DNA from 3 places in the Enterobacter nematophilus genome. Region 2 is predicted to be linked to each of the others. Evidence: predicted binding sites of a transcription regulator. Region 2 holds the regulator's gene; each other region holds the start of a gene.
The links. The regulator Fur, encoded in region 2, represses iron uptake genes when iron is present. The targets are predictions, from matches to a motif close to ATAATAATGAGAACNACTATCAA.
Positions count from the first base shown of each region.

Region 1: the regulator Fur is predicted to act here: its motif matches at 4,940-4,962, upstream of exbB (tol-pal system-associated acyl-CoA thioesterase).
Region 3: the regulator Fur is predicted to act here: its motif matches at 3,901-3,923, upstream of OSH03_RS16985 (Nramp family divalent metal transporter).

Region 1 is NZ_JAPKNE010000003.1:271,021-278,724, forward strand. It holds gene dkgA (2,5-didehydrogluconate reductase DkgA) at 1-373, opposite strand, end outside; gene yqhD (alcohol dehydrogenase) at 478-1,641, opposite strand; gene OSH03_RS11050 (AraC family transcriptional regulator) at 1,837-2,736, shown strand; gene yghB (DedA family general envelope maintenance protein YghB) at 2,782-3,441, opposite strand; gene metC (cystathionine beta-lyase) at 3,585-4,772, opposite strand; gene exbB (tol-pal system-associated acyl-CoA thioesterase) at 5,024-5,755, shown strand; gene exbD (TonB system transport protein ExbD) at 5,760-6,185, shown strand; gene OSH03_RS11075 (cytoplasmic protein) at 6,228-6,677, opposite strand; gene OSH03_RS11080 (hypothetical protein) at 6,679-7,083, opposite strand; gene OSH03_RS11085 (ESA_00282 family adhesion-associated protein) at 7,187-7,690, shown strand.
Region 2 is NZ_JAPKNE010000001.1:1,246,975-1,254,678, forward strand. It holds gene ybfF (esterase) at 55-828, shown strand; gene ybfE (LexA regulated protein) at 957-1,244, shown strand; gene fldA (flavodoxin FldA) at 1,400-1,930, shown strand; gene fur (ferric iron uptake transcriptional regulator) at 2,220-2,666, shown strand; gene chiQ (ChiQ/YbfN family lipoprotein) at 2,759-3,085, opposite strand; gene chiP (chitoporin ChiP) at 3,133-4,530, opposite strand; gene glnS (glutamine--tRNA ligase) at 4,978-6,645, opposite strand; gene nagE (N-acetylglucosamine-specific PTS transporter subunit IIBC) at 6,824-7,704, opposite strand, start outside.
Region 3 is NZ_JAPKNE010000007.1:22,454-30,157, forward strand. It holds gene ipdC (indolepyruvate decarboxylase) at 1-926, opposite strand, end outside; gene mgrA (L-glyceraldehyde 3-phosphate reductase) at 1,112-2,110, shown strand; gene OSH03_RS16980 (DUF2502 domain-containing protein) at 2,238-2,588, shown strand; gene OSH03_RS16985 (Nramp family divalent metal transporter) at 2,621-3,859, opposite strand; gene OSH03_RS16990 (NupC/NupG family nucleoside CNT transporter) at 4,206-5,393, shown strand; gene OSH03_RS16995 (EAL domain-containing protein) at 5,439-7,628, opposite strand.

The DNA of each region.
Region 1 (7,704 bases), on a different contig from region 2:
CAATCATCCCTTTCCAGGCGTCAACATAATGGTCAATGGCCGGAACCGGCCAGTGCATCAGGTAGAGATCGACGAAATCGAGCTGGAGTTTCTCCAGGCTCTCCTGCAACGCTTCACGGGGGCGCTTTTGATCGTCGTTCCACAGTTTGGTGGTGATGAATAGCTCATCGCGGGGGACGCCGGCGCTGGCCAGCGCGGTCCCCACGCCGTCCTCGTTTTTGTACGCGGCGGCGGTATCAATCGACCGATAGCCGACTTCGAGTGCTTTATGAATGGCGGAGACGACCTCGTCGTTACCGGCTTTCCATACACCTAGCCCCAGCTGGGGCATCACGTTGCCGTCCTGCAGCTTGATTACGGTTTGGTTTGCCATTTTTCCTCCTTCAGGTGCGCATCGTCGGAGGGGGACTCCGACGATGGGGTGTGCATTAAGTCTGGACGAAATGTCAAAAAACGAAAGTCGCGAGACAAAAACGCTTAGCGTGCCGCTTCGTAGATACGACGGCTCACGTCAAGCGTAATGTCGCCGTGCTCGCCCAGCTGGGTCATGCCGTGCTCTTCGAGTTTTGCCAGCAGGGCAGGGATGGAGCTGCCGTCCAGGCCGTAGCCGGAAAGACGCGTTGGCACGCCCAGGCTTTCAAAGAAGTTACGGGTTGCTTCAATGGCGGCATCAATACGCGCATCGTCAGAACCCTCGGTGATGTTCCACACGCGCTCGGCGTACTGCAGCAGTTTAGCGCGCTTGGTATCCCGTTTTTCGTTCCACAGGGCAGGCAGCACAACGGCCAGCGTCTGAGCGTGATCGAGGCCGTGCATCGCCGTCAGCTCGTGGCCCAGCATATGGGTTGCCCAGTCCTGCGGCACGCCAGCGCCGATCAGGCCGTTCAGCGCCTGCGTCGCGGCCCACATAACGTTGGCACGCACGTCGTAGTTTTCCGGCTCTTTCAGCGCTTTCGGGCCGTCTTCAATCAGCGTCAGCAGAATGCCTTCCGCGAAGCGATCCTGAATTTTGGCATTTACCGGGTAGGTCACGTATTGTTCAACGGTATGAACAAAGGCGTCGACCACGCCGTTCGCGACCTGGCGCGCGGGCAGGGTGTAGGTGTACACCGGATCCAGAATAGCGAACACAGGCTGAACGTGTTCGTTCATAAAGGCCTGCTTGTCGCCGGTGGTTTTGCGGGAGATCACCGCGCCTTTGTTGGATTCAGAGCCGGTGGCCGGCAGGGTCAGCACGGAGCCCATCGGGATTGCGCTTTTAATGTCGCTGCCGCGGGTTTCCAGAATATGCCACGGGTCAACGCCGTCAGCGTAGTGCGCTGCCGCCGCGATGAACTTAGTGCCGTCCAGCACGGAGCCGCCGCCGACCGCCAGCAGGAAGGTGATGTTTTCTTCGCGGGCGATTTTCACCGCGTTCATCAGCGTTTCGTAAGACGGGTTTGGCTCAATGCCGCCGAACTCACGCACGTCCAGTCCGTCCAGGGCGCTGTAAACTTGGTCCAGCACGCCGGTTTTTTTCACGCTGCCGCCGCCGTAGGCGATCAGCACGCGGGCGTCAGCAGGGATCTGCGCGCGCAGGTCGGCGATGGCGTCTTTACCAAACAGAATGCGGGTTGGGGTGTGAAGATTAAAGTTGTTCATTGCTCGTTCCCTTTAGTGGGTGAAAAACCGTGGTGGCGCTGATGGCTACCTGATGCTGCTCATTGTGGCCGTCCGGGGCCAGGCTCTCAATGCACATTCCTGCCGATGTCTTGCCCATTTCTACAGAGCGCTGGAGAAACTTCGTAAAAATGCGCAGACTGTGAGGGTCGGAAACCGTACCCGGAGTAACGTAAAATGAACCGCGAAGCAATCTGCCATCAGCTCACGGCGCAGATTAAAAGACTGATAGATAAAGAAAATAGCGTCAGCGACCTGCTGCCGGACATTCGCCTGCTCTACGGCACGCAGCCCGGCACGCGCACGCCGGTGATGTACCAGCCGGGCATCGTTTTTCTCTTTTCAGGCCATAAGATTGGCTATATCAACGAGCGCGTGTTCCGCTACGACACCAATGAATATTTGCTCCTGACGGTACCTTTACCCTTCGAATGTGAAACCTTCGCGACAGAGGCGGTCCCGCTGGCGGGTATTCGCGTCAACGTCGATATTCTTCAGCTGCAGGAGCTGCTGATGGAGATTGGCGAAGACGAGCTTTTCCAGCCGTCGATGGCCTCCAGCGGGATTAACTCGGCGACGCTGTCCGAAGAGATCCTCTGCGCCATTGAGCGCCTGCTGGACGTGATGGAAAGGCCGCTGGACGCGCGTATTCTGGGCAAGCAGATTATCCGCGAAATTCTTTACCACGTGCTGCTGGGGCCGGGCGGCGGGGCGCTGCTGGCGCTGGTGAGCCGACAGACCCACTTCAGCCTGATCAGCCGCGTGCTCAAGCGTATTGAAAGCCAGTACACGGAGAACCTCAGCGTTGACCAGCTGGCGGCGGAAGCGAACATGAGCGTTTCGGCGTTTCACCATAACTTTAAGTCGGTGACCAGCACCTCGCCGCTGCAGTACCTCAAAACCTACCGCCTGCATAAGGCGCGGATGCTGATGATCCACGACGGCATGAAGGCCAGCGCGGCGGCCATGCGCGTCGGGTATGAGAGCGCGTCGCAGTTCAGTCGGGAGTTTAAGCGCTATTTCGGCGTCACGCCGGGAGAAGATGCATCACGCATCCGAACCATGCAGGGAGCTTAGGCTTTTTTCCCTCTCCCCTGTGGGGAGAGGGTCAGGATGAGGGGGTTATGCACTGCAATACTTTTTCTTAATCACCACCGCAATAGTCCCTACCAGGCCAGCCACCAGCAGGAAGATCGGCAGCACCATCAGGAAGGTCATCACCTGATCTTCGTGATGTTTCACAAACGGGATCATATTCAGCGCGTAGCCTAACGTGGTCACGACACCGACCCACAGCAGGCCGCTCAGCCAGTTGAAGAACTGAAAGCGGCGGTTAGACAGCCCGGAAATACCCGCCATGGTGGGCAGAAGGGTGCGAACAAACGCTAGGAAACGCCCGGCCAGCAGCGCCAGCAGGCCGTGTCGGTCAAACATACAGGTCGCGCGCTGATGGTATTTATGGGGTAACTGCGCCAGCCAGCCTTTCACCACGCGCGTGTTACCCAGCCAGCGGCCCTGCAGATAGCTCAGCCAGCAGCCCAGGCTGGCGGCGGAGGTGAGGATAACCATCGTGGGCGCAAAGTCCATGACGCCTTTGCCGATCAACGCCCCGGCAAGCAAAAGCAAACTGTCACCGGGTAAAAACGAGGCTGGCAGTAATCCATTTTCCAGAAACAGCGTCGCGAACATCACGAAATAGACGACGCCTACAACGTGGGGATCCGCCAGGGCGGCAAAATCATGTTGCCAGAGCGCCGCGATAATATCTTGAATAACAGCCATGGACTTTCCTGTGGAACAGCAGAGATAACGCTATTGTACTCCCAATTTCACCTGTCGGGATTGATCGCAGGCGCAACTCATGCAGACTTTTCTGCTTGCAGTGTTCACAAAAGCGTCCGGGGAGTACATTTTAAGCCCGCACTCTACACGATACGTTCAAACCCTGCAGATAAATCCGCAATTAAATCGTCCACATTTTCTAAACCGATATGCAATCTAATCAGCGTGCCGCTGAAGTCCACCTCACCGCCGGGGCGCAGGGCCGCGATCTGCTCCGGCTGATTCGGCAGGATCAGGGATTCAAAACCGCCCCAGGAGTAGGCCATGCTGAAGAGGGTAAAATTATCCAGATAGCTTGCCAGCTCGTCATTACTCAGCCGTTTTTTAAGCACAAACGAGAACAGCCCGCTGCTGCCCGTAAAGTCACGTTGCCAGAATTCGTGGCCTTTACTTCCCGGAAGCGCCGGATGGTTCACGCGCTCAACCTGCGGATGCTGCGCCAGCCATTCAGCAATTTTCAGGCTACTTTCATGATGCTGACGCAGGCGAACCCCCAGCGTGCGGAGACCGCGGCTGGTCATGTATGCCGTGTCTGCGTCGACCATCTGGCCCATCAGGTAGGCATTTTCCCGCAGCTGGTCCCAGCAGCGCGCGTTGGAAACCGCGGTGCCAATCATCCCGTCAGAGTGGCCAATCAGGTATTTCGTTGCCGCCTGAATCGAGATATCAATATCGAATTCCAGCGCCTTAAACAGCACGCCTGCCGCCCAGGTGTTGTCGATCATGATGATCGCCTCTGGCGCTTTGCTGCGCACGGCCTTCACGATAGCCGGAACGTCGTGCACTTCCATGGTGATGGAGCCGGGAGATTCCAGGAACACAATGCGCGTGTTTGGCTGGATAAGTTCAGCAATGCCTTCACCAATCAGCGGGTCAAACCAGCCGGTGGTCACGCCGAGCTTGCTGAGAATTTTGGTGCAGAAATCCTGGCTGGGTTCATAGGCGGTGTTGGTCATCAGGATATGGTCACCCTGTTCCACAAACGCCAGAATAGTGTTGGCAACCGCTGCCGCCCCGCACGGGAACAGCGCGCAGCCCGCGCCGCCTTCCAGCTCGCACATCGCTTCCTGAAGTGAAAAATGGGTTAGCGTGCCGCGACGACCGTAGAACAGCCCGCCTTTTGCGCGGTTACGCGTGGCGATTTTCTTCTCCTCAACGGTATCAAACACCAGCGAGGAGGCGCGTTGAATCACGCTGTTGACCGATCCCTGAGTGTATTTCTTGCTGCGTCCCGCCTGCACCAGCGTGGTATCAAGATGCTTCTTCGTCATGTTCGCTAACCCTGTTTTTATACGTCTGGACGTCCAGACTACCACGATTGTAAAAAACTGCACCCGCATGCTTATCGAATAAGCAGAAAATATTAGCAAAAAAGCGCATAAGAAATTTTTACTGCGTAAGCGCAAGGAAACTGAGCGAAAATTACGGCACCATGTAAATACTAATGAGAACGACTATCAATTCGACGACTTTTTGATATTATTACGTTCAGATTTTGTGATTTGCGTCCTGGAGATACAGAGTGGGTAATAATTTGATGCAGACGGATCTCTCCGTTTGGGGCATGTATCATCATGCTGACATCGTGGTTAAGATTGTGATGATCGGCCTGATTCTGGCGTCCGTTGTCACCTGGGCTATCTTCTTCAGCAAAAGCGCCGAGCTGCTTTCGCAGAAGCGTCGCCTCAAGCGGGAACAGCAGCAGCTGGCTGAAGCCCGCTCTCTGGATCAGGCTTCTGAGATGACCTCATCCTTCCACGCGAAAAGCCTGACCACCCTGTTAGTGAATGAAGCTCAGAACGAGCTGGAACTCTCCGCCGGCAGTGAAGATAACGAAGGCATTAAAGAGCGTACCGGTTTCCGTCTGGAGCGTCGCGTTGCGGCCGTTGGCCGACACATGGGACGCGGCAATGGGTATCTGGCGACCATCGGCGCGATTTCACCGTTCATCGGTCTTTTCGGTACGGTCTGGGGCATCATGAACAGCTTTATCGGCATTGCCCAGACCCAGACCACCAACCTGGCGGTAGTTGCGCCGGGTATCGCGGAAGCGCTGCTGGCGACGGCAATCGGTCTGGTCGCGGCAATTCCGGCGGTAGTTATCTACAACATTTTCGCGCGTATGATCGGCAACTACAAAGCCACGCTCGGCGACGTTGCCGCTCAGGTTCTGCTGCTGCAAAGCCGCGATCTCGACCTGAATGCCAGCGCCGTGAAGCCGGTGCATGCGGCGTCTAAACTGCGCGTAGGTTGATTGTATGGCAATGCGTCTCAACGAAAATCTGGACGATAACGGCGAAATGCACGAAATCAACGTGACGCCGTTTATCGACGTCATGCTGGTACTGCTGATTATCTTTATGGTGGCAGCCCCCCTGGCGACGGTCGACGTGAAGGTGAATCTGCCTGCCTCCTCCAGCCAGCCGCAGCCGCGTCCGGAAAAGCCAATTTATTTGTCGGTGAAAGCGGATAAATCCATGTTCCTGGGGAACGACCCGGTAACGGATGCTTCCGTTATTCCGGCGCTGGATCAGCTTACCGGCGGCAAGAAGGACACTACCGTCTTCTTCCGGGCGGACAAAACCGTCGACTACGAAACCATGATGAAGGTAATGGACACGCTGCATCAGGCGGGTTATCTGAAGATTGGGCTGGTCGGGGAAGAGAAAGCGGCCTCGAAGTGATAAAGAAGCTGGCGAAAGCCGGCTTTTTTTATACCTGTTGGTTTATGCGCTTTTGTTGTCCGTCGGTGCGGAAGAGGGGGCTGCCAGCGCGTCTTCATCGAGCGCAACGCAGGTGACGTTGGACGTACGGTACTCACCGGCTGACAGTTTGCGCGTCAGGCGCAGGGTGGCGACTTCTCTGGCAAGCAGATACTGATAGTTAGCCTCAAGACGTCCCAGCAGTTTCTCTTTCAGTTCCGGAAGCTGTTCAATGATGGCGTTCATCACGGTGCCGTAAATCTCTTCTTTGACCTGTAGCGGATAAATTTCGCGGCGATTCTGCCATTTCAGACGCACCAGCGTTGCCGGGATCGATACCAGGTCTTGTGTAATACGCGTCATCTCGGCATTTTTTGCATTTCTCAGCGCCTCGATATTTTGCTTTAAGATAAATTCATCACTTTTTTTATCATCTAAAGTCAAATAAACGTCATTGTCTTTAACTTCTTTCACGTTAATCTTCCCCCAGGGTATAAAAAATAGGGTTGTTTTTTTCTCGCGTAATTAGATTAAGCCAAATTTCATTGCCGGCCTCATTTATTTCTTTCGTTTTTTCGGCCATTATTTGACTTAGTTTCTGGGCATCTATTTCGCCTTCTGCCTGCAGGTCATTCAGCAGGTGGACAAAAGCTTCAATTTTTATAGCCCGAAATAAGCGGTCTTTTATATGGCGATCGTGCTCTTCCAGCAGCATATTACGGGATTTGCCAGTGCGGGAAACGCCAATTAATATATCAGGCTCGAAATCAGAGAGCTTTCTTTTCCCCTGAGTGAAACTGGCCTTTTTTTCTTCTTCCGTCGGTTGCTGTTCCACAGGCGTAATGTGGTACTTAGCCGGGACGAGATAGTCGGGCAGCATTTTTAATTTCCTTTAATTTCAACAGGGTGGGGTTGGTAAAGGCGTGAGATTCGTTGACAATATCATGAGGCAATTTTAAAATCAAAAAAAATGGAGCCAACCCATGAACAGCATCTTTTTTACGGTCATCACATTACTATTACTGACCGCTGGTGTGCTTTTATTGATGCAGGAGTTCAATAAAACGAAAGTGTCGAAAGACACCAGTGAACCGCCACAGCCTGAACTGATGACAAAAGAGGAAGGAGAAGATCATTTCTCTGTTTTGATGAACTCCGTTACGCCTGTCTGGTACTGGCGGGTGAATCATGAATATATCGATTTCTTACACGCGACAATTAAGCGCATGAAAATGTCGGAAATTAACGACACGCCCGGTCTGTTTGAGGCGCAGCGTCGCTGTAGCGATCTGAATTCAGCGGTTTATAAATATTACGACAACATCAAAAAGCGCTGTCTTAACGGTGAGAAGGTCTCGTATTCCGACCTGGACGTATTAAACCTTCGCCAGTGTTTTCGCGAGTTTAGCCTGGAAGCCTACCCGGAGCTGGTGGTGCTGGTCTGGCCGGAGTATGCGCGTCCAGAGGTTAACCCGGACGACATCTGAGTGACGTACTGGTT
Region 2 (7,704 bases):
CAGAATGGTCAACATGATACCCTAACCTGACATACGTAAAAAAAGAACTTTGCCATGAAATTGAATACCCGAGCGCAAACTGCACAATCGCCGAACAATAATTCCCCCATCGTGCTGGTTCATGGGCTTTTTGGCAGCCTGGATAACCTCGGCGTGCTGGCCCGCGATTTGGTTACCGATCGCGATATTTTGCAGGTCGATATGCGCAACCACGGGCTTTCCGGCCGCTCAGACGAAATGACCTATTCGGCAATGGCGCAGGATCTGCTGGATACGCTGGACGCGCACAACCTGCAAAAGGTGACCCTCATAGGGCATTCAATGGGCGGTAAAGCGGTTATGGCGCTCACCGCGCTGGCACCAGAGCGAATTTCCGGGCTTGTCGTGATTGACGTTGCGCCCGTGAACTACGACGTTCGCCGTCACGATGAGATTTTCGCGGCGATCAATGCGGTAACCGAAGCTGGCGTTTCCACACGTCAGCAGGCGGCAGCGGTTATGCGTGAGCATCTTGATGAAGAAGGCGTGGTGCAGTTCCTTTTGAAATCGTTTGTTGACGGGCAATGGCGTTTTAACGTGCCGGTGCTGTGGGACCAGTACAACAACATCGTGGGCTGGGAAACCGTCCCCGCCTGGCCGCACCCCACCCTCTTTATTCGCGGCGGTAACTCTCCTTATATTACCGACGCGTACCGCGACACGCTGCTTACACAATTCCCGCAGGCCCGCGCCCACGTGATTGCCGGTGCCGGGCACTGGGTGCATGCGGAAAAACCGGATGCTGTACTGCGCGCAATCCGCCGCTACCTCGCTGATACTGCAAATTGATTAAAAAGAGAGCGACTGGAAGGCTGCGGGCTTCCAGTCGTTGGCGTGCCGTTTTTGGTGATGTATGATGGCGCGCTTATCGCCCGGGCTTTAGCAGGGCGGCGTGTTTCCCCCGAAGTCTCATAATCATGGCCAAAGAACAAACGGACCGTACGACACTAGATCTGTTCGCGAATGAGCGTCGACCGGGACGACCGAAAACGAATCCGCTTTCGCGCGATGAACAGCTGCGTATCAATAAACGCAATCAGCTTAAACGCGATAAAAATCGTGGGCTTAAGCGTGTCGAACTGAAGCTCAACGCCGACGCTGTCGATGCGCTTAACGAACTGGCAGAGGCGCGTCATATCAGCCGCAGCGAGCTTATTGAAGAGATGCTCATCGCCCAGCTTGAGACGCTACGCAGCCAGGCATAAGTCTGAAAAACCCCTTTATCGCCCTTTTCATGTAGCACAGAGTGCAGTCCTGCGCGATAGCGGTTTCCGCAGGGTTGCCAGTTCTGCTATTATTGCCCTTATCCGTGGCCGAATTGCGCCACCATACCATTAAGTTTCAAGAGGTTATTTTACTCATGGCAATCATCGGCATTTTCTTCGGCAGTGATACCGGCAATACCGAAAATATCGCAAAAAACATTCAGAAACAGCTCGGTAAAGACGTTGCTGATGTGCATGACATCGCCAAGAGCAGCAAAGAAGATCTCGAGGGCTATGACATTCTGCTGCTGGGTATTCCAACCTGGTACTACGGTGAAGCCCAGTGCGACTGGGACGATTTCTTCCCGACGCTGGAAGAGGTGGACTTCAACGGCAAGCTGGTCGCACTGTTTGGCTGTGGCGATCAGGAAGACTATGCCGAGTACTTCTGTGATGCGCTGGGGACGATTCGCGACATCATTGAGCCTAATGGCGCGGTTATTGTTGGCCACTGGCCGACTGCCGGTTATCACTTCGAAGCCTCTAAAGGCCTGGCCGATGACGATCATTTTGTCGGACTTGCCATTGACGAAGACCGTCAGCCAGAACTGACGGCAGAGCGCGTAGAGAAGTGGGTTAAGCAGATCCGCGAAGAACTGCACCTGGACGCTATTCTCAACGCCTGATTTTTATACGGCGCAACGCAGGTTGCGCCCGTTTTCCAGGTAAAACCGATTAAATTAATTGCTACAAACTTTTAACTTTTTCGCACAGACCTGTACAATGTCTCCCTGGCAAAATGTGGTTTCCATTGAGCAAGTTTGTTGGTGATACCACGTTTTTATAAGCATACTTTGCCTGAGACTTGCAGTTTTCATTTAGGCATGGCAGTTCTATAATGAGACGCATTATCCCGGGTGCATTTTCTGTCACTTCCTATAGAAGTGAATCGTTTAGCAACAGGACAGATTCCGCATGACTGACAACAATACCGCATTAAAGAAGGCTGGCCTGAAAGTAACGCTTCCTCGGTTAAAAATCCTGGAAGTGCTTCAGGGTCCAGACAATCACCATGTCAGTGCGGAAGACCTTTATAAACGTCTTATCGACATGGGTGAAGAGATTGGGCTGGCCACCGTATATCGCGTGCTGAACCAGTTTGATGACGCGGGCATTGTTACCCGTCATAATTTCGAAGGCGGTAAATCTGTATTCGAACTGACCCAGCAGCATCACCACGATCACCTGATCTGCCTCGACTGCGGCAAGGTCATTGAATTTAGCGATGATTCCATCGAAGCGCGTCAGCGTGAAATCGCAGCTCGTCATGGCATTCGCCTGACCAACCACAGCCTGTACCTTTACGGTCACTGCGCTGAAGGTGATTGCCGCGAGAATGAACACGCTCACGACACAAAATAAGTTAGCGTTCATACTCTGAGCCAGCCGCAAGGTTGGCTTTTTTTTGCATTAAAAAAGCCCGGTAAGCAAAGTGCCACCGGGCTTAAAGCAGCTTATTTGTTGTTATTGCGTATCTCGTCCCAGATCTTATCGCAACGCTTCGCCACTTCCTGATCGTTACCGGTTTTACGCGCCTGGATACAGGCCTGATAATCCATCACGCGAACATTCTCCTGCGTTGCGAACGCCTCATGCGCTTTATCTTTCTTCAGCACATTTAGCACGCTCTGGCAGGCTTCAATTTTCTCAGGCGAACCTTCCGCGGTATTAATACAGGCGCTATACGCTTCCTTCAGACGTGTGTCCTCTTTCGGCGCCTGAGTCTGAACACACGCCACCAGCCCTGATGCCATCAGCGCGACGATTACGATTTTTTTCATCATGTGCAGTCTCCAGACCGGCGGGACTCAGCCCGCCGGTGTGCTCATCAGAAGATGGTGAATGGGGCGATAACCATGAATTTGACGTCACGTTCATCCTGGAAGATGTTGCCGTAACCGCCCGCATAGCTTGGGATATCGGAGTGGTTGTCATACTGGGTGAAGTGCAGCTTGAACATCGTGCCCTTCGCGCGGCCATCCTGCAGGGTGTAGATAGCATCCAGGCTGTAGGAGGACTCCTTCAGGCGATAGTTTGGATCGTAGTACGCATCCGGCGTCGCCATATCAGCAGGTTTTGCATCCCAGGCATAAGCGTAAGAAGCGCCCACCGCCCAGCCCGGCAGGTTCCAGTTTTTCAGGTCATACATGGCACCGAAGAAGACCGCTTTCTCGCCGTCGGCGTTGAAGTCGGAGCGGTTATCCCACCAGATATCCAGACGACCGTTGGATGAGGCATAGGTCGGCGTCATACGCTGCAGGAAGTAGCCCTGCTGCCCTTCCGCCTTCACCCACGTTCCTTCCAGACGCAAATCAACCTGGCCTACTTTGTAGCCGAAGGTCAGCGCCTGCAGCCACGCGGTGCCGTTATAAATGTCATTTACGCTGCCATCGCTGACCTTATCGCGCGTACCGTAGAACTGGTAGCTGGTGCTCAGCGGGCTACCGGCGATATCAAATTTGTAGCTGGCTTTAGCAAAATACTGATCGATATAGCCTTCCGCCTGACCAAACGCGGCTTCCAGAACCAGATCGTTTTTAAAGTCGTACTTCGCGCCCAGGGAGTGGAGGTAATCGACTTTGGTTTTCTTATCGTTCTGGTAGAACTTGTCCATCTCAATGTGCCACGGCGCTTTGTACTCGTTGGTCCACATATAGGAGAAGCTCAACGCACCTGCATCACCGTAGTCAAAGTTAGCCCCGGCTTCTGCCCCCTGATAGGTACCAGGCATAAAGCTCCAGTGCGGCGCTAACAGCGTCTGACCGGTTGGCTGAATATACCCCCCGCGCGCCCACACCGGGCCGTATTTAAATTTCGCTGCGGCCTTATAAAGGCTGATACCGCTTTTATCTCCGGACCAGTCTTCGTCATAGGCTTTATTGCTGGAGGAGAAGGCAATTTCGTTCGGGTGGCCGCTGTCGCCGTTTTCCGCCATTTCAATTGCGGTGAATGCGGCAATATCCAGGCCGAACATATCGGCGGCGTAGCCTGACTGGAAGTCCAGGTTGGCGTTCCATGTGGAGTGAGAGAGGTTGGTTTTGTATTTATCTTCTGTGACATCTTTACGGTCACGTTCACGCTGCCAGTAATAAATACCGCCAGTGAGGGTAGAATCTTCGATGAAACCTGCTGCTTTCGCCTCTGGTGTCACCACCAGGCCCGACATTGCTGTCACACCGGCAATAGCCAGCGCCAGCGCACTACGTTTGCCACTGAACGTACGCATAGATTATTCCTCTTTGACGAATTAAAGCGCCTTAAACGGCGAAAATAGAAAAGACCAAAAGGTCAGGGGTAGTTATAAATACCCTCGAATTAACTACCGTCTTTAGGTTATTTTTCGCGACGCGAATTATCAATGCTTTTCGGTGGGCAAAAGTCAGGATTATGACGAAGTGCACATAATTGGTAGTGCTTTGTAACATTTAACCGGAAGCGAGGTATGGCGGGGGTAAAACAGGCAATTTCTGCGAATGATATCATTAAAAAAGCCGTATTTTCCTTTATTCGCCATTTCATATAACAGACAAACTTTTTTTAGAAAAATAAGTAGCACCACATTGACCTAAATTTTTAGCTGGTCTAATTTGGGGCCTACTTTAACGACATGATCATTAAATAAAAAAACGCCGCTATAAGCGGCGTTTGTTTCTCATTGACCAGTGCAGCGTTATTATTCGCCGATCTTCGTCCAGGTATCACGCAGACCTACGGTACGGTTAAATACCGGCTTTTCCGCCGTGCTGTAACGGCTGTCCAGGCAGAAGTAACCTTCACGCTCGAACTGGAACGCTTTGCCCGCTTCAGCGGCTTTCAGCGATGGCTCCGCATAACCCTGCTTGATCACCAAAGATTCCGGGTTGATCGTCGCCAGGAAGTCTTCAGCCGCACCCGGGTTAGGCACGCTAAACAGACGATCGTACAGACGAATTTCTACCGGCAGCGCGTGGGAAGCGCTCACCCAATGGATCACGCCTTTCACCTTGCGGCCATCTGCCGGATCTTTGCTCAGCGTCTCTGCGTCGTACGAACAGAAGATGGTGGTGATGTTACCTTCTGCATCTTTCTCTACGCGCTCGGCTTTGATGACGTAGGCGTTACGCAGACGAACTTCTTTACCCAACACCAGACGCTTGTACTGCTTATTGGCTTCTTCACGGAAGTCAGCACGGTCGATCCAGATTTCACCGCTGAACGGCACGTCGCGGCTTCCCATTTCCGGTTTGTTCGGATGGTTAGGCATGGAGACCAGCTCGCTTCCACCCTGCGGGTAGTTTTCGATAACCAGCTTCACCGGATCGATAACGGCCATTGCACGCGGGGCGTTTTCGTTGAGATCTTCACGAATGCAGGATTCCAGAGACGCCATTTCGATGGTGTTGTCCTGCTTGGTCACGCCGATGCGTTTGCAGAACTCGCGAATAGAGGCGGCAGTGTAACCACGACGGCGCAGACCAGAGATGGTTGGCATCCGCGGATCGTCCCAGCCTTCAACGTGCTTGTCGGTCACCAGCAGGTTCAGCTTACGCTTGGACATCACGGTGTATTCCAGGTTCAGACGAGAGAACTCGTACTGACGCGGGTGCACAGGAATGGTGATGTTATCCAGCACCCAGTCGTACAGACGACGGTTGTCCTGGAACTCCAGCGTACACAGCGAGTGCGTAATGCCTTCCAGCGCATCGCTGATGCAGTGGGTGAAGTCGTACATCGGGTAGATGCACCACTTGTTGCCGGTCTGGTGGTGTTCTGCGAACTTAATGCGGTACAGCACCGGATCGCGCATCACGATAAACGGCGATGCCATGTCGATTTTGGCACGCAGGCACGCTTTGCCTTCTTCGAAGCCACCGGCACGCATTTTTTCAAACAGCGCCAGGTTCTCTTCCACGCTGCGGTCGCGGAACGGGCTATTTTTACCCGGCGCGGTCAGCGTACCGCGATACTCGCGGATTTCGTCAGCAGACAGTTCGTCGACGTATGCCAGGCCTTTGCCGATCAGCTCCACCGCGTAGGCATACAGCTGATCAAAATAGTCAGAGGAGTAGCAGATATCGCCAGACCAGTTGAAGCCCAGCCATTGCACGTCGTTTTTAATGGACTCAACGTATTCGATGTCTTCTTTTACTGGGTTGGTGTCATCGAAACGCAGGTTGCACTGCCCCTGGTAATCTTGAGCAATGCCAAAGTTCAGGCAGATCGATTTCGCGTGACCAATGTGCAGGTAGCCGTTCGGCTCCGGCGGGAAACGCGTATGTATCGTGGTGTGCTTACCACTGGCCAGATCTTCATCGATGATCTGACGAATAAAGTTACTCGGGCGGGCTTCTGCCTCACTCATCGTGGATTCCTCAAAGCGTAAACAACGTATAACGGCGTATGATCTTATAAGCTGGTCGTAGTGACAACCCTTAGTTACGGAAAATACGTATCAGATGAAAATAATGGGGGCGTTTGCTGCAAAAAAAGCGGCGGAGGATATCCCCCGCCGCTTAAGGCATGACTCTACTCAGGAGCGATTACTTGCCTTTAATCTCGTACAGTGGTGTTTGACCCGCAACCACCTGATCTTTTGCCTGGAGAACCAGACCGCTGAAGTCGTCGATGTTGCTGCACACGACCGGGCTAATCATCGAGCGCGCGTTGGCGTTCAGGAAGTCCAGATCCATTTCCAGAATCGGCTGACCTGCCACCACTTCGGCACCCTCTTCCACCAGGCGAGTAAAGCCCTGACCGTTCAGCGCAACGGTATCGATACCCATATGGACAACGATCTCCGCGCCTTTTTCGGTTTCGAGGCAGAACGCGTGGTTGGTGTTGAAGATTTTCACGATGGTACCGGCCGCAGGAGATACAACGGTTTTGTCCGTTGGTTTCACCGCCACGCCGTCACCGACCGCTTTGCTGGCAAACGCTTCGTCAGGCACCTGCTCAAGCGCAACCACTTCACCGGTGACAGGAGAAACCAGCGCAGCGATGGTCACCGCGTTTGGCACCGCCTGCGGTTTTGCAGCCGCTGGCGCAGCGGCAGGTGCGGCAGAAGCTTCTGCTGCGGCTACCGGGCCGGTGGTTTTCATGGCGTTGGCAATTTTCTCAGCCACGAAGCCAACGATAATCTGCACGCTGGTTTTGTTCAGGCGGATAACGCCAGAAGCACCCAGACGTTTTGCCAGCGCTTCGTTCACCAGAGAGGAGTCTTTCACGTTCAGACGCAGACGAGTGATACAGGCGTCGATACCGGTCAGGTTGTCAGAACCACCCACAGCGGCGATGTACTGACGCGCCAGGCCAGAAACGTCCTGCTCCTGACCGCCGCTCACGTTCACATCCTGACCATCCGCTTCGCTACCGGCCACAGCCAGCTCGCGACCCGGGGTCATCAGGTTGAATTTGGTGATGG
Region 3 (7,704 bases), on a different contig from region 2:
GGCTGAACCTCTATCGTTTGCGACGGCGTTAACTGATGGGTGAAGCCAGCCGTCAGGGTATCGGTAAATCGCGTGCCGATGCACAGCAGCGTGTCCGCTCCCTCTATCGCCTCTTTTACCGGGCCGGCGCTTGCCGAACCGCTGTAGGTGCCGTAAAAACCGGCGTGACGTTCGTCGAATATGCCTTTGCCCATCAGCATCGTGGCGTGCGCCATCGGCACGTCCTTCACCCACTTCTGTAGCGCCTGCTTCAGCCCGTGGCGCAGAACAAGGAAATCCGCTAACAGCGCGGTACGCTTGCTGACAGCCAGTTTATTCTCTGCGGCATCCCGGAACGCTTTCAGGCAGGCGCTATCGGCATGGGCATGCCGAAGCGTGAGAGCGTTTACAGGCGGCGTGGCGGCTTTTTTTGCCACATCGGCAGGTAACATCAAATAGCCGGGGCGACGTTCCCGGAGCATCGTCGTCAGTACCCGGTCGATTTCATAACAGGCGTTTTGTTCGGTCAGGATCGCCTGTGCAACGGTGATCGGTTCGCTCATATGGTAAAAATGACGGAACTCACCATCGCCCAGCGTATGGTGCAGAAGTTCCCCTCTTTGCTGAGAAGCCGTACCCGGCGCCCCAACGATATGGAGTACCGGAACGTGCTCGGCATAGCTGCCCGCAATGCCGTTCATGGCACTTAACTCTCCTACGCCAAACGTCGTCAGCAGCGCGGCGAAGCCCTTACAGCGGGCATATCCGTCAGCGGCATAAGAGGCGTTTAATTCGTTGGCACAGCCCACCCAGCAGATATCCGGGCTGTCTATTACGTGGTCGAGAAACTGCAGGTTATAGTCGCCCGGCACGCCAAACAGATGATCGGCTCCACAATCTGTAAGACGGTCCAGCAGGTAATCGGCGACGCAGTACGGGGTACGCATAAACAGGTATCCTTCTAATGTTGACCTCACCTTGAGTATTAAATAAGCGTGATGGCTGTCCAGAATTGCCGACAAGAAGGCTATGGAAAGAATGCTTTACAAAAAAGGCTGCGCTATGCTGCTTTTTTTCACGTTAATGTAAACGTATACACTGTTTGTTCTCTTCAGCGCGAGGGGTCATAAAAATGGGTTATCAGCCGGACAAAAGTCGTTATCAGACAATGGAGTATCGCCGCTGCGGGCGAAGCGGGCTCAGGTTGCCCGCCGTCTCGCTCGGGCTGTGGCATAATTTTGGTGACGCCACGCTTCTCGAAAACAGCCGTCAACTTTTACAGCGCGCGTTCGATCTGGGTATTACGCATTTCGACCTTGCCAATAACTATGGTCCCCCGCCGGGGTCCGCCGAGCGTAATTTCGGCCGTATTTTGCAGGAGGATTTCCTCCCCTGGCGCGACGAGCTGATTGTCTCCACGAAAGCGGGATATACCATGTGGGACGGCCCTTACGGCGACTGGGGATCGCGCAAATATCTGCTGGCAAGCCTCGATCAAAGCCTGAAGCGCATGGGGCTGGAGTATGTCGATATCTTTTATCATCACCGTCCTGACCCGCAAACGCCGCTGCAGGAAACCATGAAAGCGCTTGACCATCTGGTGCGCCAGGGCAAAGCCCTGTATGTCGGGTTATCCAACTATCCTGCCGAGCTGGCGCGAAAAGCGATTGATATCCTTAACGATCTGGGCACACCCTGCCTGATCCACCAGCCGAAATACTCGATGTTCGAACGTGCGCCGGAAGAGGGTTTGCTGGATGTTCTGCAGGAAAAAGGGGTCGGCTGTATTCCCTTCTCGCCCCTTGCAGGCGGACAGTTGACCAACCGGTATCTTAACGGTATTCCCGCCGATTCCCGTGCGGCAAGCGGCAGTCAATTCCTTAATCCGAATCAGATCACCGAAGAGAAGCTGGAGAAGGTACGCAAGCTAAACGCCCTGGCGGAAAGCCGCGGCCAGAAACTCTCGCAGATGGCGCTGGCCTGGGTGTTACGCCATGAGGAGGTGACCTCGGTGCTGATTGGGGCAAGTAAAGCGGCTCAGATTGATGACGCTGTGGGCATGCTGAAAAACCGCCATTTTTCCACTGAGGAGCTGGCGCGTATTAACGAAATCCTGAATAGCTCAAAATAAAACCATTTTTAGCAAAAAGTGCTCTCATTCAGCAATTCGGAGTTGAGGCGATGAAACGAGGCTTTACCAACTCGTAATATTGCGTTAACAGGCCCCACGAAGGCCCCGATCGTGAAGGAGAAAGAGTATGTTCAGGTCACTGATTCTTGCAGCGGTATTACTGGCTTCAGCCCCACTAGTCGCCACTGCGGGCGAAATCACCCTGTTGCCATCAGTAAAATTACAAATTGGCGATCGTGACGACTACGGCAGATACTGGGACGGTGGCTACTGGCGCGACCGTGACTACTGGAACCGTCATTATGAATGGCGTGGTGACCGCTGGCGCAGGCATGATAACGGCCTGCATCGCGGCTGGTATAAAAATAACGCCTATGAACGCGGCTACCGCGAAGGCTGGAACGATCGTGACGACCGCCGCGGCGGCTGGGGTCACGGCGGAAAAGGACGCGGTGGTCACGGCCACGGTCGCCATTAATGCAAAAAGGAGCCTCCCGGCTCCTTTTTCTTTTATAGCCCCAGCGCTGTACCAATCAACAGCCATAGGTTTAGCGCTACGACCACCACCACAATCGCCCAACCGGTTCGTTTTACCAGCGTCGTATTAACCAGTTCGCCCATCAGAGTTTTGTTGCTGGTGAAAATCAGCAGTGGCACCAGCGCCAGCGCAATACCAAAGCTCAGCAGCACCTGGCTCATCACCAGAATTCGCGTGGGATCGAGCCCCATCAGAATCACAACAAATGACGGCAGCATGGTGACAAAACGACGCACCCACAGCGGAATATGGAAACGCACAAAACCCTGCATAACCACCTGCCCTGCCAGCGTCCCCACGACCGTGGAAGAGAGGCCGGCAGCGACCAGGCTCAGACCAAATATCGTGGCAGCAGCATGGCTCAACAACGGCTCCAGCGTGAGATACGCCTGATCGAGATCGGCAATACCCGTATGACCGTTAAAGTGGAAAGCGGCAGCGGCGGTGGCCATCATCGCCAGATTCACAAAACCCGCGATGGTCATGGCGATAGCCACGTCCCATTTGGTTGCAGAATACCGCTCTTTGCGCGTCCCGCCGTGCAGATGCTGGGTCAGCGAGGAGTGCAAATAGATGACATGCGGCATGATGGTCGCCCCAAGTACCCCGGCGGCCAGGAACACCGCTTCCGAGGTTGGCAGGCTTGGGATCACCATGCCTTTCCCGAGCTGTGCCAGGTTCGGCTGTGAGAAAATCAGCTCAACGATGTACGCCGCAGCGACAAACAGCAGCAGACCACCAATGACCTTCTCCAGCGGTTTTTGCCCCCGACGCTGCAGCATCAGGATCAGGAACGTGGCAATCCCGGTCAGTACCGCCCCCTGTAACAGCGATACGCCCAGAATCAGCTTAAAGCCTATCGCCGCGCCGATAAACTCAGCGAGGTCGGTTGCCATGGCGATGATTTCTGCCTGAACCCAGTAGAGCCAGACCGCCGGACGCGGATAGTGGTCGCGGATTTGCTCCGCCAGGTTTTTCCCCGTGGCAATCCCCAGCTTTGCAGAGAGCATCTGAATCAGCATCGCCATCAGGTTAGCCCAGACGACCACCCACAGCAGCTTATAGCCGAAGCTGGCCCCGGCCTGAATATTGGTCGCAAAATTACCCGGATCGATATAGCCGATGGCAGCAATGAACGCAGGTCCCATTAATGCGAACCGCAACTTGCGCGCTGCTCTGCCACTGCTACCCTCTACGCGACTGTTTGTCATTCTCTGCCTCTGGAAATATAGCCTTTGCTATGTTTAATGCTATCAAAATGAGAATGATTATCAAGATCATTTGAGTGGTTTGAAATGATTTCTCTGATAGCTAAGAACGATAGATGGGCAGGTGGTGCGACATCACAGAATGTGAAAATGCACGGTCATTAGTGAAGCGTAGCACACAAACTTAACTTTTCACTCATTTACCTAACATAACAAAAATGTATTGTGGATCACTAATTTTGAGACTCGTCACAGGATGTAACTATAGTGTGCCCTTGATCTCGTTTTCTTTTCGCTTGTTACATAGAATGTGCACGAAAATTAAACCTGCCTCATATTTGGAGCAAATATGGACCGCGTCCTTCATTTTGTCCTGGCACTTGTTGTCGTTACTGCACTCGCATTGCTGGTCAGCACAGACCGCAAAAAAATTCGTATTCGTTATGTTGTCCAGCTGCTGGTCATTGAAGTTTTACTTGCGTGGTTCTTCCTGAACTCCAACGTAGGCCTCGGCTTCGTGAAAGGCTTCTCCGAAATGTTCGAAAAGCTGCTCGGATTCGCCAACGAAGGGACAAACTTTGTCTTCGGTAAAATGAACGACGAAGGTCTGGCGTTCTTCTTCCTGAAGGTACTGTGCCCCATCGTCTTCATCTCCGCGCTCATCGGTATTCTGCAGCATATCCGCGTTCTGCCGTTCGTTATTCGTGGAATTGGTTTCCTATTATCCAAAGTGAACGGCATGGGCAAGCTGGAATCTTTCAACGCCGTAAGCTCCCTGATCCTCGGTCAGTCTGAGAACTTCATCGCGTATAAAGATATCCTCGGCAAAATGTCCCGTAACCGCATGTACACCATGGCGGCAACCGCAATGTCTACCGTTTCCATGTCTATCGTGGGCGCGTATATGACCATGCTGGAGCCAAAATATGTGGTTGCAGCGCTGGTACTGAACATGTTCAGCACCTTTATCGTTCTGTCGATTATCAACCCGTACCGCGTTGACGCCAGCGAAGAGAACATCCAGATGTCTAACCTGCACGAAGGTCAGAGCTTCTTCGAAATGCTGGGTGAGTACATTCTGGCTGGTTTCAAAGTGGCGATTATCGTTGCCGCTATGCTGATCGGCTTCATTGCGCTGATTTCTGCGCTGAACGCCCTGTTCGCTGCGGTGTTGGGTATCTCCTTCCAGGGCATTCTGGGCTACATCTTCTATCCTGTTGCATGGGTGATGGGTGTTCCGGCTCACGAAGCGCTGCAGGTAGGCAGTATCATGGCGACCAAGCTGGTTTCTAACGAATTCGTTGCGATGATGGATCTGCAGAAAATCGCCAGCACGCTTTCTCCGCGCGCGGAAGGCATTCTGTCCGTATTCCTGGTTTCCTTCGCCAACTTCTCGTCCATCGGCATTATCGCCGGCGCGATTAAAGGCCTGAACGAAGAGCAGGGTAACGTGGTTTCTCGCTTTGGCCTGAAGCTGGTTTACGGCTCCACCCTGGTGAGCGTTCTGTCTGCTTCTATCGCAGCACTGGTACTGTAACGTTTACCGTTAAAACAAAAACCGGGAGTCTGGCTCCCGGTTTTTTTATGCCCGCAGTTCTTTAAGCGGTTTGGGTTTGCCTATCAGATAGCCCTGCAGATAGTCCACGCCAAAGCGAAGCAGCATCTCCCGCTGCGCCGGTGTTTCTACATATTCCGCGACAACGCACAGCGATTTTGTTTTCGCCAGATTACACATCGACTGGACGATCATCGCATCCATATCATCAGTGCAAATATCTTTAACAAAGCAGCCGTCAATTTTAATGATATCTGCCTGCAGACGTCTGAGACGCTCGTAGTTGGCATAGCCGGTGCCAAAATCATCAATGGCAATCCGGAAACCGTAATCCCTCAGCTGTTGAATATTATTGATGCTGCTGCCGGAATTAGAGAAGGCCTGCTCTTCAGTGATCTCAATCACCACGGTCTGAGGCGCAACGCCGTAGCGCTCAAACAGCGTACAAATCTCGGTCGCTACCTCCTGTTGCATAAGCGTGAGCGGCATCAGATTAACGGAGAAACGGGCCCCAGCCTGCTTCGCAGGGTGATCGCGCAGCCACTGCAGTAATTTTTCCATGACGCACATATCAAACCGGTGGCTGAGGTTGAACTGGGCAACCAGCGGAATAAAGCGATCCGGAGTGATGATCTCCCCTTCACTCTCCATACGCGTCAGAATTTCATAGTAGCCGCTACCGTCTGCCTTTTGGATCGGCTGCACGTATAAATGGAACCGATCCGTCTCAAGGGCATGCTTAATCCGCGCTAACATCAGAACACGCTCCGTTGTTTGCCCTGATGCTGCCTCCAGACTATTCGTCAGCGCAAGCACGTTGTGCCCCGCGCAAGATTGCTCAGCCAGCCAGCTCAGCTGCCCCAGCGTGTGATGTAAATTTTCACCGTTTTCCACCATCCCCCAGGAGGCACCAAACTCAATATCCAGCCCGGTGTTGTTCCAGAAAATCTTTCGGCTGTTCAGCCGATCGACTATATGCTGTAGACGCTCTGCAATTTCGGGCCCCAGCAATACAACCACCAGCTCGCTTCCGGGCAACTGGAACAGCATCTCATTCTTTTGCAAAAGCGGCTGCAGCGACGTGGCAATCGTTCGTTTGCAATGGACCCGCATGAGGATCCCGTAGTGGCGGCTCAAAAATTCCAGGTTATCCATGCGCAACAAACAAACTTTGGCCTCTGGATGCATCTCAAGATGCTCTTCCAGCGCACGAATATTGGGTAAACCGGTCAGCGGATCGGTGAGCGCCCTGCCCTGCCACCCCCGCTTCAGCCACTCGCTGCGCTGGTAAATCCGCGACATGTAAAGCAAGCAGATGGCAAAAGAGATCAGCACGGACAGAATAAAGGAGAGCGAATGGCCTGTTTCCACCCCGTTCAGGAAGTTGTAGTTGTAGGTCAACAGCAGAAGCGCTGAAGCAGCCCACAGCAGAGAGATAAGCGCGTAGGTCAGGCGGCTTATCGCAAGGGTAAAAAGAATAAAAATCAGCGGCATTAAATAGCCCGCAATAACGGGTGATTCAAAAGGCGCGCATAAAACGGCGAGGCTGAAGCCTAAAAGCATCAGCCAGACAAATATATATAATGAATTCTTGTGGAAAAACACGGGCTTCACGCTTCTCCGCCAGAAGGTGATGGCATAGCGGGGATTAATTATCATTCTTAACGGGTAATAGAACATCATGGTAAAAATCAGCGCCGCGCAAATCAGGCTTTGAATATCCACGACGTTATAAATTACCGTTCCTTCGCCGAAGAAAGTGGAGATAGTTACCGGGAAATCAAATAAATAGCCCGCCAAATACATCGACAGCTTAATGCCGACGGGAACGATAAAACCGAGCCAGAATATACGTAACCCGACGTGCTTGTTTGGGATGCAGTAGCGCCAGCGCTTGCCCAGCATGAGGCGCAGAAGGCCACACGCCGTGAACAATGCAAAAGTCTGACAAAACAGTAATACTGAATATTGTAGCGGCGCTAAATTAACATAAAATAAATTAGTGACAGTAAAACCTAACAAAATGGGAAGAACGGCACGGCGACCAAATAACAGAATTACCGCCAGCATTACGCTCAGGGGTAACCACGCTAAATAAACGTCGTGACCATTTACCATTGCACGGGGAGAGAGATAACGGGAAAAAGGAACCGCAATCAGGCATATCGCCAGGGCAATTATAAATATCTTTACATTATTGTACGTTTTTCTATTCATTAAGCTGATGAGATTATTATCCGTTCATTTTATTGACCGCATGGATAATAGGTTTATTAATTGCACGAATCAAGTT